One region of the Cellvibrio sp. PSBB006 genome, then DNA from elsewhere that is predicted to be linked to it. Evidence: predicted binding sites of a transcription regulator. Region 1 holds the regulator's gene; each other region holds the start of a gene.
The links. The regulator sigma-54, encoded in region 1, starts transcription at its own class of promoters, with help from an activator protein. The targets are predictions, from matches to a motif close to TGGCACANNNNTTGCNNT.
Positions count from the first base shown of each region.

Region 1 (6,316 bases):
TCTTTCGTATCACCCAGGCAGCGTTTGAAGACCATCCCTTCAGTGACCATAAAGAACAATTGATTGTGAATGCCCTGCGTGCCGCCAAGGCCATGACCTTGTCACTGGTTGCGCAATGGGATGACGAAGATGTTGTGGGCCATGTGGCCTTTTCGCCGGTTGAGATATCGGACGGAAGAGAGCGTTGGTATGGACTGGGGCCAGTGTCTGTTGCACCGGCATATCAACGGCGCGGTATTGGTAAAGCGCTTATCCGCCATGGTTTACAGCATTTGCAATCTGCGGGGGCGCAAGGATGTGTGGTGATGGGAGATCCGGATTATTATCAATATTTTGGTTTCCGGCATTTGCCGGAACTGGTTTATCGGGATGTTCCGGCGGAATATTTTCTTGCCTTGGCGTTTTGCCAGCCGACGCCGCAAGGATTTGTGACTTACCATCCGGCTTTTTTTGTGCAGGAATGAGGCGAAGCCTACGCCTGAATGATCAGTGATCGTGGGCTTCCATTTGTTCACGGATATAACGAAATAATTTGCGCGCGCTGGCAGGCGGTTTGTTCTCCGCTGCTTCTTTTTGAGCAACGCGGATCAATTGACGCAGGTGTTGTACGTCCACACCAGGGTGCAGTTGGATAAATTCCTGTAATGCCTGATTGTCACCACCAATCAATAAATCCCGATACCGCTCCACCTGATGCTGACGGTGAATGTAGCGATCACTTTTACTTTGCAGCAAATCATAAGCCTCCTGAATCGCTGCGTGATCGGTGGTGCGCATCAGTTTGCCGATGTATTGCAAATGCCGGCGCCGTGCTTCACGGTGAACCATCTTGCGGGTTTCATGGATGGCTTCCATCAACTTGGGCTCGATGGGTATCTGGGCCAACTGGTTATCATTCAACTCCACCAGCTTCTCGCCCAGTTCCTGAAGTGCTGTCATCTCGCGCTTGGCTTGTGACTTGCTGCGGATGTAGTCGTCGGGGTTGATGTCGTCGTATGAATAAACCATGGTGTTGCCAATCTGCGATGGGTATGTAAAAGGGCGGCTAGGTTAGGTAAAAGTCAGGCAAATAACAACTGGAATCTGCGGTGGTTTGCCGGCACTTATTCATCTTCCTCGAAACGTTGGGTGATCAGGTTAAGGATGGCTTCCATCGCACAGGCTTCATCGTGGCCATCGACTTGAACCTCAATGTCGGTACCCTGGGTAGCAGCCAGGAGCATCAATGACATAACGCTTTTGGCATCGACCCAGTGGTTTTCACAGGTTGCCGAGGCAACGCGTACCTGGATACGCGCCGTGAACGGCGTTGCTGTGGTTACCAGCTTGGCGGCCGCACGGGCATGCAAGCCGCGTTTGTTGATGATAGTTACTCGTTCGATGAGCATAAAAAGACATCACGCTTTCTTGTGTTTATTGATGTCACGGTGCCTGACCTGTACATCGTTATAAAACCGGTTGAAATGTTTTTGCAAACGCTCGCTCAGATAAACCGAGCGATGCTGCCCGCCGGTACAACCGATGGCGATAGTGATATAGCTGCGATTGTTAGCTTGGTAACGCGGCAGCCAGCGGGTGAGGTAACGCTCGATGTCTTCGTACATTTCCTCAACCGAATCCTGTTCTTCAAGAAAATCAATCACGTCCTGATCTTTACCGGTTAGCGGTCGCAGATTGTGTTTCCAATGGGGATTAGGCAGGCAGCGTGCATCAAATACAAGGTCGGCGTTTACCGGGATACCATGTTTAAAACCGAAAGATTCAAACAGGATCGCCATGTTGGATTCGCTACGGCCAACGACTCGTTCCTTCACCAGATCGCGCAATTCGTGCAGGTTCAGATGGCTGGTATCCAGCACCAGGTCCGCTGCATCGCGAATCGGTTCCAACAGGTTTTGTTCTTCGGTAATCGCTTCTTCCAGATTGGTATTGGTATCGCTCAATGGGTGTTTGCGCCGGGTTTCACTGAAGCGCTGAATCAACACCGAGGGTTGCGCGTCGAGAAACAGTACGCGAAATGGCACATGGGCTTCCTTCAGCGTCTCAATCATCATCGGGAAAATGTTGAGATCCTGCCACGCGTTGCGCACATCAATACCGATGGCAAATTTCTGGGTGTCGTCCTTGTGAATCTGGATTTGTGCCACCAGCGCCGGCAGCAGGCTCACGGGAAGATTGTCGATACAGTTGAAGCCGACATCTTCCAGAACATGCAGTGCAGTACTCTTACCCGAGCCGGATAATCCACTCACAATCACTAAATGCATGGGCGTGTATTCCTGTGATTCATTCATCAATGCGCCGAGAGTGCCGGGCTTGTGTTTTCCCAAGATCGCCAATCAATCTTTGCTGACAGCTATCTCATACAAGGCTGCATCACTCTCCGCGCTACGTAGACGTTCGCGAAAGCCACTGTCGTTGAGAGCGCCAGCCAAGGCTGCCAAATTTTGCAGATGTTCGCCGTGGGCATTTTCCGGTACCAGCATGGCAAACAAAATATCCACGGGCTCGGAATCAATCGAATCAAAGTCAATCGGCTGATTCAGTGTGATCAGGGCGCCGATGACACCATCGTAGTTTTCCACTCGGCAGTGCGGGATAGCAATGCCGTGGCCGATGCCGGTGGAGCCAAGTCGTTCCCGCGCAATTAGCCGACGAAACAAGTCGTCGGCATCAATGGCGGGAATATCCTGAGCGATGGTGTTGGCAAGAATTTCCAGCACACGCTTTTTGCTGACACCTTCGATATCGCACAGGGTGCGACCTTGGGTGAGAAGAGATTGTATTTGCATAATGTATTAACGATGGCTGCGCATTTTTTCTTTGTGTTTAATCAATTGCCGATCGAGCTTGTCGGTCAGCAGGTCAATAGCGGCATAGAGATCTTCTGATGTCGCATCGGCAAATAAATCCTTGCCGCTTACGTGCACGGTGGCTTCCGCTTTTTGCTCCAGCTTGTCTACCGAGAGAATCACGTGAGTATTGGTAATGCGGTCGTGATGGTTATTGAGTCTTTCAAGTTTATTGTTGACGTAATCCTTGAGGGCGTCGGTAACTTCCAGGTGGTGACCGCTAATAGTAATTTGCATAGTACTTCCTCTTCGTTATGACAGTTACTCAATCTTGCCTGACGGCACGATTATTGATTCTGCATAGTGGTAGAACGTGTTCTGCACATCCGGGTATTCATCAGCCTAGCAGTGGAGAAAAAGGATGTCATAGTAAACTTTTACGCTCATTAGACGGCGGGATATTGAGTGATTCCCGGTATTTGGCAATGGTGCGACGCGCTACCTGGATGCCTTGCTCAGATAACAGCTCAGTGATCTTGCTGTCGCTCAGGGGTTTCTTTGGATTTTCCGCACTCACCAGTTTCTTGATGATGGCGCGAATTGCCGTAGAGGAGCATTCGCCGCCGCTGTCTGTACTCACATGACTGGAAAAGAAATATTTAAGTTCAAAAATTCCCTGTGGGGTATGCATGTACTTTTGGGTGGTCACCCGCGAGATAGTGGATTCATGCATATCTACGATTTCGGCGATGTCGTGCAGTACCAGTGGCTTCATTGCCTCGGCGCCGTACTCCAGGAAGCCCCGCTGTTTTTCCACAATACAGCTGGCAACTTTCAACAGGGTTTCGTTGCGGCTCTGTAAACTTTTGAGGAACCAGCGGGCTTCTTGCAGATTGTCCTTGAGGAAGGTGTTATCGCTGCTCGAATCAGCCCGCTTCACCATGGAGGCGTAATCCGAATTGATTCTCAGGCGCGGGGCGATATCCGGATTTAATTCCACCATCCAGCGGCCATCACGCTTTTCCACAAACACATCCGGCACAACATACTCTGTGTCACCGGAAGCAATCATATCGCCGGGGCGAGGGTTCAGACTCTGGATCAATGCCACGGCCTGGCCTAACTCGCTCTCTTTGAGCTTGGTGCGGCGCATTAACTGGCGATAATCGCGGCTGCCTAACAAGGGTAGATACTGCTTGACGATCAGCTTGGCAGGTTCAAGAAAGGGCGTGGTCGGGGCGAATTGTTGCAATTGCACCAGCAGACATTCCGACAGGTTTTGGCTGCACACGCCGCAGGGGTCAAATTGTTGTAAACGGTGCTGTACGGCAACGACTTCATCCAGTTCCAGTTCATCCAGTTCGGTGATCAGGCCTTCGTAGATATCGGCCAGGCTCACGGATAGCATGCCACTGGGATCGACCGCATCGATGATTGCCATGGCGATGATCCGGTCCTGGTCTGACATGGGGGTCAGGTTGAGCTGCCACATCAGGTGATCGTAGAGGGAATCGGTAACGGCGCGCCGGCTGTCAAAGTCGTTGTCTTCGCCATCATAAGAGGATGAACTGCTGGTGTGGGAGGACTGATAGACATCGTCCCAACTGGTATCTACCGGTAACTCACTGGGGATGGATTCGTTCCATTCGGTATTGGGTTCGCTGTCCCCGTAATTATCGGTATCAGAAAAGCTTTCGGTCTCGTTATAGGTAGTTTCTGCGTAGCTTTCCTTGTCAGCAAAGGTGTCCTTATCGTTAAAGCCCGAATCGAGATCTGCGCCATTGGCATCTGCAGCAACTTCTTGCTGGCGGGGATAATCACTGTCTTCCCCTTCACCGCTGTCGGCAGGCGAGTGGCTGTCGTAACCCTCTTCGACCTCTAGCATCGGGTTGGAATCCAGAGCTTCCTGGATCTCCTGCTGCAAATCCAGGGTCGACAATTGCAGCAGACGAATAGCCTGTTGCAATTGGGGCGTCATGGTCAGTTGCTGGCCGAGTTTTAGCTGTAGAGACTGCTTCATCGTAAGTAGAACTAAACCCCAAAGAAATGATGTTGTTCAGGTGGAGTTTAGACAGCCTTTGTCTTGCAGGCAATAACACCTAGCAATCTTTGTGCCTGTTATACAAATTTAGTGGCTTGTCAAGTGATTTGTCGGAACGCACCTGAGGTTACAGGCGGAAGTTTTCGCCCAGATAGACTTCGCGGACCTTGTTGTTACTCAGTACCGTTTCTGCATCGCCCTCGGCGATGATATGGCCTTCGCTGACGATATAGGCTGTCTCACAAATATCCAGTGTCTCGCGCACATTGTGGTCAGTAATGAGCACGCCGATGCCGCGATCCTTGAGGTGACGCACAATTTGTTTAATGTCGTTCACTGAAATGGGGTCAACGCCGGCGAAGGGCTCATCAAGGAGAATGAACTGCGGCTCTGTCGCCAGCGCTCGGGCAATTTCTACCCGCCGCCGCTCACCACCGGAGAGCGACATACCCAAACTGTCGCGGATATGGGTGATATGGAATTCCTGCAGTAGTGAGTCGAGTTTTGCGTGGCGCTGCTTGCGGTTGAGATCCTTGCGGGTTTCAAGGATCGCCATGATGTTATCTGCCACGGTCAGCTTGCGAAAAACGGAAGCTTCCTGGGGTAGATAACCGATACCCGCCCGGGCACGGCCATGGATAGGCAGATGAGTCAGGTCTTTGCCGTCGAGTAATATTCGCCCTTCATCGGCACCGACAAGGCCGGCAATCATATAAAAACAGGTGGTTTTGCCTGCGCCGTTGGGGCCGAGCAGGCCCACAATCGTACCGCTGGTCACGGCGATTGACACGTCAATGACAACTTTACGGCTTTTATAACTCTTGGCGAGATGTTGGGCTTGCAGGGTCGGCATGGTCGACTCAATCTTGATTGATGGTTTGTGGCGGGATAACGATTTCGATGCGCTGTGGTTGCTGTGCATCCTTCTTGCCCGCTGCCTTCATGATCTCTTTGCGGATGTCGTAATCAATGCGGTTACCACTAATCGATGCGCCATTTTCCTGTTCCAGAAATGCATTCTCCAGAAGTAACAACTGTTCATTGGTTAAGGTATAGCGAATGCTGTTGGCCTGCGCTGTAATAGTTGCCTGGTTCTCTGCCGGTTTTTGCTGGTAGCGTGCAGGCTTACCGCGGGCTTCCATCTTCTCAACTTCGTCGTTGCTGTTGGTATGGATGGTGATCTGATCGGCACTGATTTCCAGGGTGCCTTGCTTTAATCTCACGTCACCGCTGTAGGTAGCGGTGCGCTTTTTGCGATCCAGTTGCGCGCTATTGGCGGAAATATGGATGGGTTGTTCTTTGTCGCTGGGGAGGGCATGAACGGGTGTCGTCAGCCACAGGGCGCACAGTAACAGGAGTAAAAATGATACAAGCGGTTTGCACGCCATCATAGAAAATCTGACATTGTTATTGAGGTTCATATGTCCCTCGGACCCTGGAAAGTAACTCGATGCGGTCCTCACCCAAGTAAGCTTTCATGCCC
Region 1 is NZ_CP021382.1:4,871,124-4,877,439, forward strand. It holds gene CBR65_RS20275 (GNAT family N-acetyltransferase) at 1-464, shown strand, start outside; gene yjgA (ribosome biogenesis factor YjgA) at 487-1,008, opposite strand; gene CBR65_RS20285 (HPr family phosphocarrier protein) at 1,104-1,388, opposite strand; gene rapZ (RNase adapter RapZ) at 1,398-2,267, opposite strand; gene ptsN (PTS IIA-like nitrogen regulatory protein PtsN) at 2,340-2,792, opposite strand; gene hpf (ribosome hibernation-promoting factor, HPF/YfiA family) at 2,799-3,089, opposite strand; gene CBR65_RS20305 (RNA polymerase factor sigma-54) at 3,217-4,812, opposite strand; gene lptB (LPS export ABC transporter ATP-binding protein) at 4,961-5,686, opposite strand; gene lptA (lipopolysaccharide transport periplasmic protein LptA) at 5,694-6,254, opposite strand; gene lptC (LPS export ABC transporter periplasmic protein LptC) at 6,241-6,316, opposite strand, start outside.

Region 2 (6,316 bases), 710 kb from region 1:
CTCCAGCATCACCGTGACATGCCCACCACAACACTGCGCCGCCTCAGCAGCCAGCGGAAATGGCTTGAGCACCTGACAATTCTGATTCTCCTGCAACAACTCCCGCGCCTGCTGCACAATCAAAAACTCCAACTGGCCACCACCAATAGTGTCGTAACTCCGCTCAGCATCAACCACCATCTTGCTGCCACCATCACGCGGCGTGGAGCCTTGCGTGTTGATAATCGTTGCAATCACATAACCATTACCAGCTTGCTGACAATGTTGAATTGCGGATGACCAATTGAGATTTTTCATATCATATTTTCTCAATGTAAATAATCTTTGTTTTTGCTTTCAAAATCTCTCAACACGCACAATGCTCAAAGAGCACTGCGATATTCCCTCTGAGACCATCACCCGCATGGATGCGGGTGCTGAGCCTACAGGGATGTATTCACGGCGTGTCTCAGAGGGAATATTGCAGTGCGACTCTCACTGATCCGAGAGCATGAATTTCTCACATTCCTGCACTGCCCAAAACACCCTCTCAGGCGTCGCCGGCGTATCCAACCGCGGACTAAACCGATACCCCGTCAAACTGGAACACGCATCCCGCAACGCCGCCCACACCGAAATCGCCAACATCAGCGGCGGCTCACCCACGGCCTTCGACAAATGAATCGTATTTTCATTGTTAGCCTCATCATACAAAGCCACATTAAACACCGGCGGCACATCAAATGCCGTCGGAATTTTATAATTCGCCGGACTGTTGGAAATAATTTTTCCCGTGTCATCCCACAACAATTCCTCAGTGGTCAACCAGCCCATCCCCTGGATAAAACCGCCCTCAATCTGACCGATATCAATCGCCGGATTCAGCGAACGCCCCACATCGTGAATGATGTCCACCCGGTTTACGCGATACTCACCGGTCAATGTATCGATCGTTACCTCACTCACCGCCGCACCGTTGGCAAAATATAAAAACGGTTGTCCTTTGGCGGTTTGGCGATCGTAAAATATCTTCGGCGTGCGGTAGTAGCCTGTGGCAAATAACGGCACGCGATTCAAGTAAGCAAGTTTGATAAATTCTTCGAAGCTGTAAACCTCATCACCCACCAGCACCTGATTGCCAATAAACCGGATTTTCTCTGCTGGTGTGTCGAAATGTTCTGTTGCAAAGCCAATTAAATCTGCCTTCACTTTATCGCAGGCGTCTTTTGCGGCCATGCCGTTTAAATCCGTACCGGAGGATGCCGCTGTGGGTGATGTGTTGGGAACCTTGTCGGTGCGCGTTGACGTCACCATGACCCGTTCCACAGACACACCAAACGCACTGGCGACGATCTGCTGGATCTTGGTGTAAAGCCCCTGCCCCATTTCCGTACCGCCGTGATTGATCAACAGGGTTCCGTCGGTGTAAATATGCAGCAAGGCGCCGGCCTGGTTCAGGTGTTTGGCGGTGAAGGAAATACCGAATTTTACCGGCGTCAGGGCAATGCCTTTTTTTAAGGTGGAATGGGTGCAGTTAAATTCTGTGATGGTTTCCCGGCGTTCGCGATAATGAGATTTCTGCTCCAACCGTTCAACCAATTCCGGCAGCATGTGCTGTTCAACTTTTTGGCCGTAGGGTGTTTCATCGCGCCCCAGCTGGTAGAGGTTTGCTTTGCGCACATCCAGCGGGTCTTTGCCTAAATACCGGGCAATATCTTCCATCAAGGTTTCAACAGCCATCATACCTTTGGGTCCGCCGAAGCCGCGAAAGGCTGTGTTGGAAACTGTATGGGTTTTGCACCTCAATCCGAGGATGCTGGCGTTATTTAAAAAATAGGCGTTGTCCGCGTGAAACATGGCGCGGTCGACAATACCTTCAGACAGGTCCGGTGAAAAACCGCATTTTCCTGCCAGCACCATGTTCACGCCCAGCAAACGGCCATCATCGTCAAAACCAGCGTGCCAGCGATTTAAAAAATCATGACGCTTGCCGGTTTGCACCATGTCATCGCGGCGCGGCATACGGTAACGAATGGCGCGTTTCAAACGCTGTGCAAAGACCGCAGCCATACATGCCAAAGGCGCTGCCTGACTTTCCTTACCACCAAAACCGCCACCCATACGGCGAACTTCCGCCACAACACGGTGTAACGGAATGGCTAATACTTCCGCCACCAGTTTTTGAATTTCTGAGGGATGTTGCGAAGAACTGATGACATGAATACCGCCATCTTCGGTGAGCCGCGCTTCGCTGATTTGCCCTTCAAGATAAAAATGTTCCTGACCGCGTACATAAATTTCACCGCTGAGTTGATGCGGTGCTTTTTCAATAGCGGCATCGGGATCGCCCATGAATAACCGGTGCTGCGGCAGAACAAAACTTTGTGCTGCAAGCGCGTCGTCTATCGTGAGTTGCGCCGGCAGGATTTCATAATCGATAACGGCCTGGTTCACCGCGCGTTGCGCCGCGTCAAAACTGGTAGCGGCTACAGCAAAAATCGGCTGACCGATGTACTCCACAATATCGCCAGCCAAGAGTGGGTCACCACCGTAAACCGGTGCAACATCAACTTTTCCAGGAATATCACTTTGCGTAATCACATCGATCACGCCAGGAATTTTTTTTACCAGTGTCAAATCTATTTTTTTAATTCGTGCATGAGGCACAGTGGCTTGCCCGGTCGCCACAAACAGGGTACCTGGCAGTAGCGGTAAATCATCAACATATTCTGCTGAACCACTCACATGTTTGCGCGCAGATTCGTGCGCAATAGAACTTCCTACACCACCCTGCGCTCCCAGGCCAGTTTGAGGTGCAACCTCGATCAGCGGCTCGATCAGTTTACGCATGATCAAACACCCCCTCTGTTGCAGACTGGCCATTCATCTGTGCGATGAATTCATAGCAGGCTTTCTTCATCAAGTTGCACGCCATGGCCATACGGTAATCGGCGGAGGCGCGTACATCGCTCATGGGCGAGAATTCGCTGCGCAATATATCGCAGGCCTGCTCAAGCGTTTGCGATAAAACCTGCCCATCGCGTTGCCAGGTCGTTTGATTAAGAAATTTTTCCGTGGCGTAGCCACGCTTGGGAATTGCAGCCATACCACCAAATGCAATACGCAGTTGTTGTTGGTCATCGAGCAAAAAGGCGCCCATCACTGCCGAGATATCGTCTTCATAGCGTTTACTGATTTTGTAAAGCCTGATGGCATCACCCAATGCGCTGCGTTTGATGCGAATTTTTGCGAGGTATTCACCGGCAACCAGGGTCGTTTGTTTATAGGCACTATAAAAATGATTCACGGACTCGCTGCGATAATCTCCGGCTGCGTTACCGATGATCAATTCTGCCTCCAGTACTAACAGATAAGGCGGCGTGTCGGCGATGGGTGACGCATTACAGATATTGCCGCCGAGCGTGCCGCGATTGCGAATTTGGCGCGAACCCAGACGGCTGAGTAATCGTACAAACATCGGCGATATGTCGCGCAGCTGGTGCTCAACCTCGGTATAGGTAGCAGCAGCGCCTATCTCTACATAATCGCTTTGCACAGTGACGGTATTCAAACCGGACACGTTATTAAGATCGATTAATTGCGGCAGCGTCTTATAGAGTTGCGTTACCTCCAGCATCAGATCCGTGCCGCCGGCGACCAGACGGGCATCAGGGCATTGTCTTAACAATGCCTGGAGTTCTGCTTCATCGGACGGCTGAGCATAAAAACAGTCAACTTCTTTCAAGACCGGATTGCCCGCTAAAGGTGCATCCGCCTTCCACTCCTGCACAATATTGATCATTTGGGCAGGTTTTTTAAGGGACTGGATTCCCGCATCAATAATCGGCCGATAGCCGGTGCAGCGGCAGAGGTTGCCTGAAATTGCATCAATAACCGCGTGACGCTGTTCTTCAACAGGTTGCGCGCTCAATGCATCACTGTTCAGCTGTAAACCTGCCAGTGACATCACAAAGCCGGGCGTACAGAACCCACATTGGGAACCGTGACATTGCACCATCGCTTCTTGCACGGGATGTAACTGTCCTTCATTGCCCAGCCCTTCTACCGTGACAACATGCTTACCGTTCAAGCTTCCGAGCGGGCAAATACAGCTGTTGACGGCGCGATAAACCCGGCCATCAGGACCTTCACTGCCGACCAGAACCGTGCAGGCACCGCAATCCCCTGACGCGCAACCTTCTTTGGTTCCGGTCAGGTTTTGCTCGCTGCGCAGATAGCGCAGCAGCGTCATATCCGTTGCTACCGATTCGATAGTGACGGGGATATTGTTTACGACAAACTGCACGGGGTTTCCTCCGATCTGACCATCAGCATCACCTTAATAAATTCGACTTCTTATCAAGCAAAGCAAAAGTCTGGCCAAATAGACAATTTTTTGGGAAAGAATTTGCCAGGCCAGGTGGCATTTAGGCCGTGGCATATATATTGCTATACCAATCCTATCTTTTTTGTCCAGTTAGTCAGGTTTATGTCAGAGAAAAACAATACACGATTGGAGCTGCTGTCCGTCACCAAGGCCTACCCAGGCTGTATCGCCAATAATGCGGTGAGCCTGAAGGTGGCGCCTGGAGAAATTCATGCCCTGCTCGGCGAAAACGGTGCTGGCAAAAGTACCCTGATGAAGATTATCTACGGGGTGGTTAAACCCGATTCCGGGCAGATGATGTGGAACGATAAAGAGGTGGCGATTACCGGTCCGGCTCACGCACGCCAGTTGGGTATGGGTATGGTGTTTCAACACTTCTCACTCTTCGAAACACTGACTGTTACCGAAAATATCGCTTTGTATCTGACGCCAGCGGAATACGGCACCTTGGCAAAGCTGCGCGAACGAATTATCGCGGTGGGTGAAGAGTATGGCCTGGCGATTAATCCTGATCGCGAAGTGCATACTTTATCGGTAGGCGAGCAACAACGGGTGGAGATTATTCGCTGCTTATTGCAAGACATCCAGCTGTTGATCCTTGATGAACCGACCGCAGTGTTGACGCCGCCGGAAGTCGAACAATTGATTGCTGTACTGAAAAAACTTGCCCGTAAAGGGTGCAGCATTTTGTTTATCTCGCACAAATTGCACGAAGTTAACGCGCTTTGCGATCGCGCGACCATATTGCGCGGCGGCAAGGTGACCGGCTCTTGCGTCCCCCGCGAAACCTCCGCGAAAGACATGGCCCGCCTGATGTTGGGTGATGAACTTGAGTTGCAGGAATCCATGCCGCCAGGCACCGCCGGTTCACCTGTATTTGTTATGCAAAACATTGCGGTAAAACCGCAGGACACGTTTGGCATTCACTTACATGATATTGATTTGTCATTACACGCTGGCGAAATAGTCGGGCTCGCTGGCGTTGCCGGCAATGGTCAGGACGAATTGGTCGATTTAATTAATGGCGAGCTGGTGGCCGATAGTGGCACATTGTATTTTCAGGAAAAAAATATTGCGTCATTGAATGTACAACAACGGCGGCGGCTCGGTATAGGTACTGTGCCCGCTGATCGAATTGGGCGCGGTGCGGTTAGCACCATGAGTTTGGCTGAGAATAATTTACTCACCGGTTATGTCACGCACGGTGTGCAAAAAGGTTGGGTAAACTGGCACAGCATTCGCGCGCGTGCAGCAGATATTATTGCGCGTTACAACGTGAAAGCGACCGGCGTTGAGAGCAGTGCCCGCAGTCTGTCGGGTGGCAATTTGCAAAAATTTATTATCGGCCGGGAGATTATGCAGAACCCCAAGCTGTTGATCTGTTTTCATCCCACCTGGGGTGTCGATGTAGGCGCGGCGAATTTAATTCACCAACAATTAATCCGACTGCGCGATACCGGTGCCGCCATTTTGATCATCACCGAAGATCTGGATGAATTGTATTTACTGGCTGATCGCCTCGGTGCCATTTGCGGCGGGAAATTATCGCCCGTCCATAAAAAACAGGATGTTCCGCTGGAACGCCTCGGCCAGTGGATGACCGGTAATTTCCAGGAGGAGGCGAACCATGCGCATTGAAAAACGCTTGCAGGATTCGCGCACCATGCTGTACCTCTCGCCGCTACTGGCGCTGGTACTGACACTGCTATCCGGCGCCTTGTTGTTCGCACTACTTGGCCGCCCGCCATTGCTCAGCCTTTACACGTTTTTTATCGCACCGGTCAGCGATCTGTATGGCTTGTCTGAACTCGCCGTTAAAGTCACGCCTTTGTTGCTCTGCGCCATTGGTTTAACCCTGTGCTTCAAAGCCAAAATCTGGAACATCGGCGCCGAGGGACAATTCGTATTCGGTGCGCTTGTCGGCGGTGCTGTCTCGTTACAGTTAACAAA
Region 2 is NZ_CP021382.1:319,870-326,185, reverse strand. It holds gene xdhC (xanthine dehydrogenase accessory protein XdhC) at 1-297, opposite strand, end outside; gene xdhB (xanthine dehydrogenase molybdopterin binding subunit) at 475-2,829, opposite strand; gene xdhA (xanthine dehydrogenase small subunit) at 2,822-4,285, opposite strand; gene CBR65_RS01445 (ABC transporter ATP-binding protein) at 4,469-6,004, shown strand; gene CBR65_RS01440 (ABC transporter permease) at 5,994-6,316, shown strand, end outside.
Region 2: the regulator sigma-54 is predicted to act here: its motif matches at 4,345-4,362, upstream of xdhA (xanthine dehydrogenase small subunit).

Region 3 (6,316 bases), 1.6 Mb from region 1:
GGTTTGCCTGGCACAGGCGCTTCATTCACAGCAGATGCCTCCGGCGCACGCCGGGGAATGGCTGCATTCACCTTGGGTTGTTTGGCGGTCAGAAATTCTTTTGCAGATTCTTCGACATTACGGCTGGCCAGCATACGCAGACGCGCACGCTCGATTTCATCGGCCAGCTCTTTGCCAGTCTTGCCGGACGCCGGGCCGCGCGCTGTGCTGCTGAGACTTTTAAACGCACCAAGGACATCTTCGGCTATTGCCGGTGAGGGTTCTTGTTGCGCCATGCGGCTGGGTGCCGCCGGCTGCTGCAATTGTTGCAATCCGCTATCGTCGGCCAGGGTCGTCAGGATTTCCACGCCCTCAGCGGTGCGGTTACTGGAGAGAATAATGGCATCCGGGCCCATGGCCTGGCGGACCAGCTCTAACGCACGGCGCATATCAGCAGCAACGAAACGTTTGACTTGCATAACTCTTCTCCTCGCTCGCAACGAGCGTTAATACTTACCTTTTGTCAGCACCGACGGTGGCGTCGATGGTGATTTGCTTGTTGTCGGGAATCTCGGTGTAAGCCAGAACCCGCATATCCGGCACACTATGGCGAACAAAGCGCGACAACATCATCCGCAAGGGCGCAGCAACCAGTAACACCAGCGGTTTGCCTGCCATTTCCTGCTTCTGCGCTGCTTTTACCAGCGACTGTTGTAAGCGATCTGCCAGCCCCGGCTCGATAAACGCACTGTCATCGGCGCCGGCTTTTTGTGCCTGCTGAACGGTACTCAGCAATAACTGTTCCAAAGCGGGCTCCAGCGTGACAACGGGTATGTTTTGCTCGGCTCCCACGATGTTTTGCACAATTTGACGGGCGAGTGCCACGCGCGCCAGGGCCGTCAAAGCGGCGGGATCTTGACTCTTGCCCGCACCCGCCGCCAAGGCTTCGGCGATGGAACGGATGTCGCGAATCGGTACGCGCTCGCGCAGCAGGTTTTGCAGAACCTTGAGCAGCACGTTCAGGCTGATGGTGTTGGGTACCAGCTCCTCCACCAACTTGGGCGACGATTTGGCCAGCATGTCCAGCAATTTTTGAACATCTTCGTGGCCGAGCAATTCATGAGTGTGTTGTTGCAGGATTTGATTGAGGTGTGTCGCCACCACCGTGCTGGCATCCACCACGGTGTAACCCAGCGTCTGGGCCTGCTCTTTCTGGCCGGCGCTGATCCATACCGCTTCCAGACCAAAGGCCGGATCTTTGGTTTTGATACCGTCGAGGGTGCCAAATACCTGGCCGGGATTGATCGCCAGATCGCGGTCGGGATAGACCTCGGATTCCGCCACTGCCACGCCCATCAAACTGATGCGGTAGCCATTGGGCAAGAGGTCCAGGTTGTCGCGGATATGGACGGTAGGAATCAGGAAACCCATCTCCTGGGAGAGCTTTTTGCGGACACCTTTAATACGGCCCAGCAACTCGCCACCCTGGTTTTTATCCACCATGGGAATCAGGCGATAGCCGACTTCGAGGCCGATTACATCCACCGGCTGTACATCGTCCCAACCTACTTCTGCCGGTTCTGCCGAGGATGGCAGAGAGGCCACCGGACGCGGTGCCGATGCCGGAGCCGCACCGCCAGTCGCTGGCGCTTTACCAGCATCCCCGGCCAAACGGGCGCCGGAGGGAATAAAAGCGTTATCTTCTACCGGTGTCGGTTGCTGGCGCTTCCAATGGATGAAATACGCCAAGCCCCCCGCCAGCAACCCTAACCCCATAAAGGCAATGTGCGGCATACCGGGGATAGACCCCATCAAAAACAGGATCGCGGCGGCGATGGCCAACGCCTTGGGTGACGCGAACATCTGGCCGGTAATCTGTGCGCCCATGTCTTCGGCGGTGTTAACGCGGGTAACCAGAATTGCCGCCGCAACCGATAACAACAGCGACGGAATTTGAGCCACCAGACCATCACCAATGGTCAGCAGCACATAAATCTCCATCGCCCGGCTGAACTCCAGATCATGCTGAATCATGCCGATTGCCAAACCACCGATGATGGTGATCACCATGATCAAAATACCCGCGATGGCATCACCGCGCACAAACTTGCTCGCACCGTCCATTGCGCCATAAAAATCCGCCTCTGACGCGACGTCCTTACGGCGCGTGCGCGCCTCATCCTGATCAATCAGGCCCGCATTCAAATCCGCGTCAATCGCCATCTGCTTACCGGGCATCGCATCCAGGGTAAACCGTGCACTCACCTCGGAAATCCGCCCGGCGCCCTTGGTCACCACCACAAAGTTGATGATCATCAGGATCAGGAACACCACAATACCCACGGCGTAATTACCGCCGATCACTACCTCGCCAAACGCCTGAATCACCTTCCCCGCCGCATCACCACCCTCCTGCCCCTTCAACAGAATCACCCGGGTAGATGCCACGTTCAATGACAGACGCAACAAGGTCGCCACCAGCAAAATCGTGGGAAACGCCGCAAAATCCAGCGGGCGCAAGGCATAGATGGTCACCATCAACACGACAATGGACAGCGCGATGTTGAAAGTGAAGAAAGAATCCAGCAGGAAGGCCGGCATGGGCAGGATGATCATGGCCAGCAACATCAGCAGCAGGATAGGAACACCCAAGCTGCCACGCCCCAACCCACGCAATTGACCCCATGCCGCTTTACGGTCGGTGTTACGCAGTTGAGTGAGAGAAGGAAATGCCATAGTGTACGGATTCTTGACGGTTAAGGGCCTTTGGGGGCTCTATCGCAAAAAGCGTACCGATGTTGAAAAGTGAAATAGCCCTCGCACTAAAACACTATTTTTATAGCCGAAACCGCCCTCTTATAACGAATCTCACCACTAGTTAGCCATTTCAAGCCAAAACACTTAGTCCCAGTTTCCAAAAGGAAGAAAAGTGCGACGATGTGTTCGTCAAAATCAACCTATGATGATGTTACGTGGCCTGTTTCGAGGGCTGCGGTTCATGAGCCTGAGAAGATCACTACTACATCAGACAGGATAATAATTATGCTCAACATATTCTCATCCTTTACCAAACGGTTTTGGCATCAGCTTTTTGTCTCAGGGTTTGCAGGGCTATTTGCTTTGCAATCCTACGCCGTTGTATTTCAAGCGGAAGATTACAGTTATTACTACGACACAACGACAGGCAACGCGGGCGGTCAATATCGCTCCGATAATGTCGATATTGAATATACCAACGACCCTGCCGGTGGCACTTACAACGTTGGCTGGATTGATACAAATGAATGGTTGGTTTATCCCAATCTAGTGATTCCTTCTAATGGCAGCTACACCATCAAAATGCGTGTCGTCAGCCCCACTGGGGCAACGGCATCAGTTGACCTGAACGGCGGAGCCATTCAGTTGGGCGATATGGTGATACCTGCTGCGGGCAATTGGACTCAGTGGACGACGGTCACCAAAACTGTGACCCTCAATGCGGGCACCTACAACCTTGGCGTTTTTTCAAAATCATCGAATTGGAACTTTAACTGGATTGAAGTGGCAGCCAACTCTAATTTACCCACGGCATACAGTGGTTACACCGGCGTTTACCCTGGCTACACCTTGAAATTGGATGAGCGTTTTGATTATTTCAATGCCGCTATCTGGAAAAAAGGCGATGGTGCCGTTGGTAACGAATCCATATGCCGCTTCCAGCCTCAGGGCGTGCAAGTGGTTAACGGCAATCTGGAACTGGTTGTGCGTAACGAGTATGTGCCTGGCAGCTATTCTTACGACCACCAGGCAGAGAAAGCCCCTTACAACTACTCTTGCGGTGAATTACGCACCGTGACCAGTAAGCGCATCAAATACGGCCGTATAGAAACCCGCATGAAGGCGCCTTCCAGAACGGTTGCTACGGGTTATGTCTCCTCACTCTTTACTTACAAGCATGAAGGCTCACCCCGCGAGTGGGAAGAGATTGATGTTGAGCTTGAGGGCGGCCGCCCCGATAAATTCCAGGCCAACCTGATTTATGGTGTGAATGTCGCCGACTGGAATGGCACCCGCCAATGGGGCGCTTGGGAGCATAAGATTGACATCGCCCCTGCTGATCAATGGCGCGTGTACGCCATCGAGTGGACGCCAACTGGCATTAAGTGGTTTGTCGATGGCACGCTGGTAAAAACACTCAATCAGGATTGGCTGGACTGCAACCCCTCGTGTGTTGCGCCGCAAGTCATGTACACCCCCGTCCCCAATGATTTAACCGAACTGATGATGAATTTCTGGATTCCTAACGACGGCATTCAGAATGTATTTGGTGGTAATAAGGCGGGTAATGTATACCCCATGAAGACACAATATGATTGGGTAAGGATTTATTCACTGAACTCACACCCATTGACTAACTGGTAACCCCCGTAAACAGCAGACTTCTGTCACCTGACCCCCACAAACATTCCCAAGGGGTCAGGGAGCTACAAGGACGTAGCATGCGTTTTCAAAACCTGGCCCTGAAAGCAAACGTCTTCGAAGCGCCAATCCATCTACTGATTCTACAATCCCAATTCCGACAACCCTGGATGCTCATCAGGACGCCTTCCCAGCGGCCAATGAAACTTGCGCTCCGACTCTGCAATCGGCAGATCATTGATCGATGAAAAACGATTCGTCATCAACCCTTCCTCATTGAACTCCCAATTCTCGTTCCCATAAGAGCGAAACCAGTTACCTGAATCATCATGCCATTCATAGGCATAACGCACCGCAATCCGATTATCGGTAAATGCCCACAACTCTTTGATCAAACGATAGTCCAGTTCCTTGCGCCATTTGCGCTCCAGAAACTGACGTGCTTCTTCGCGATTGCTGACAAACTCCGCGCGATTGCGCCAGCGGGTATCCAGGCTGTATGCCTTGGCCACTCGCTCTGCATCGCGACTATTCCAACCATCTTCCGCCAAGCGGATTTTTTCAATAGCACTCTCGCGAGTAAAGGGAGGCAAAGGTGGGCGAGTTTCGGTAACGGACATAGCATTCTCCTCAACGCATTTATAAAACCATTATTTCTCAAGCAGTGTTCGAGCTATCTGGCTTGCACGCACCGCCGACTGGGTGTCGCCCACGACCAGCGCCAGGGTGATGGCGCCGTCAATTAATATCAGTAATTGTTCCGCCAGCTCACGGACATTTTTTGGGGTGTAGCCCTGCACCAGTTGCTCGACGAACTGCAACAGTTTCAACTTGTGCTCACGGGCAACCTGGCGAATGGGGTCGTCTGGATCGCCAATCTCCCCCGCCGCATTGATAAAGGCACAGCCGCGAAAGCCCGGTGTCAGAAACCATTGGCTCATTACTGTGAACATGTGCAGCAACCGCTCTTTGGGTTCGGAAACCTGCTGCGTGTTTTCACTGAACCACTTCATCCATCGCTCATCCCGGCGCCGCAGGGCCTCGGCGATCAACCCGTCTTTGCTACCGAAGTGTTTGTAGATGGTTTTTCGTGATACGCCTGAGGTCGTGACAATTAAATCCATGCCGGTGGCACAAATACCGCCGCTATAGACGAGCGATTCAGTCACTGCCAGCAAGTGTTCGATAGTCGGATTAGTAGAAGCTGCATTCATGGGTCGCATGGTAGAACGATCATTCTACCTGTGTCAACGATGCGCTGCATTATTGGCGATATGGGCTTGGAAAGCTGACCAAATCCAGTCATGCATGAATTAATACATTCCCATTTTCTGCTTGTGCTGAAAGTAGGTGGCGGCAATTGCGGGGGTCGGAATACTGGTTCCAGCAGCCACACCCACTCAGATGCTGTTATAAAAAACCGAAGGGTGGCTGTGCAGGTCCGCGCCGCTAACCTCTGATAATTCAAAGGCGGTGTGAGTGTTATCTCAAGCCTTTTAGGTCATCACAACAGGTAATCACAATATGAATAAAAACGTCATCACAAACGTATCGGTCAGCGTTCCAACTCTTTTTTGCCGTTCGTTGACGCTCGTTTCTGCCCTCTTCACCGCTGTTCTGTTTTTTATCGCAACGCCAACCTATGCCGATGTGCAGCCCTTATCGGTCGAGGGCAATCGCATCCTGATCGGCGGCCAGCCGGGCAGTCTCGCTGGTAATAGCCTCTTCTGGAGTAACAACGGCTGGGGCGGCGAAAAGTATTACAACGCCAGTGCTGTCAGTTGGCTGAAGAATGACTGGAATTCGCGACTTGTCCGGGCCGCCATGGGTGTGGAAGATCCCGGTGGTTATATCGAAGATCCGGTGGGTAACAAAGCCAAGGTTCGCGCAGTGGTAGACGCGGCTATTGCCAATGATATGTACGTCATCATCGACTGGC
Region 3 is NZ_CP021382.1:1,197,944-1,204,259, forward strand. It holds gene flhF (flagellar biosynthesis protein FlhF) at 1-458, opposite strand, end outside; gene flhA (flagellar biosynthesis protein FlhA) at 493-2,715, opposite strand; gene CBR65_RS04975 (family 16 glycosylhydrolase) at 3,022-4,380, shown strand; gene CBR65_RS04980 (nuclear transport factor 2 family protein) at 4,521-4,997, opposite strand; gene CBR65_RS04985 (TetR/AcrR family transcriptional regulator) at 5,028-5,600, opposite strand; gene CBR65_RS04990 (cellulase family glycosylhydrolase) at 5,902-6,316, shown strand, end outside.
Region 3: the regulator sigma-54 is predicted to act here: its motif matches at 2,757-2,774, upstream of flhA (flagellar biosynthesis protein FlhA).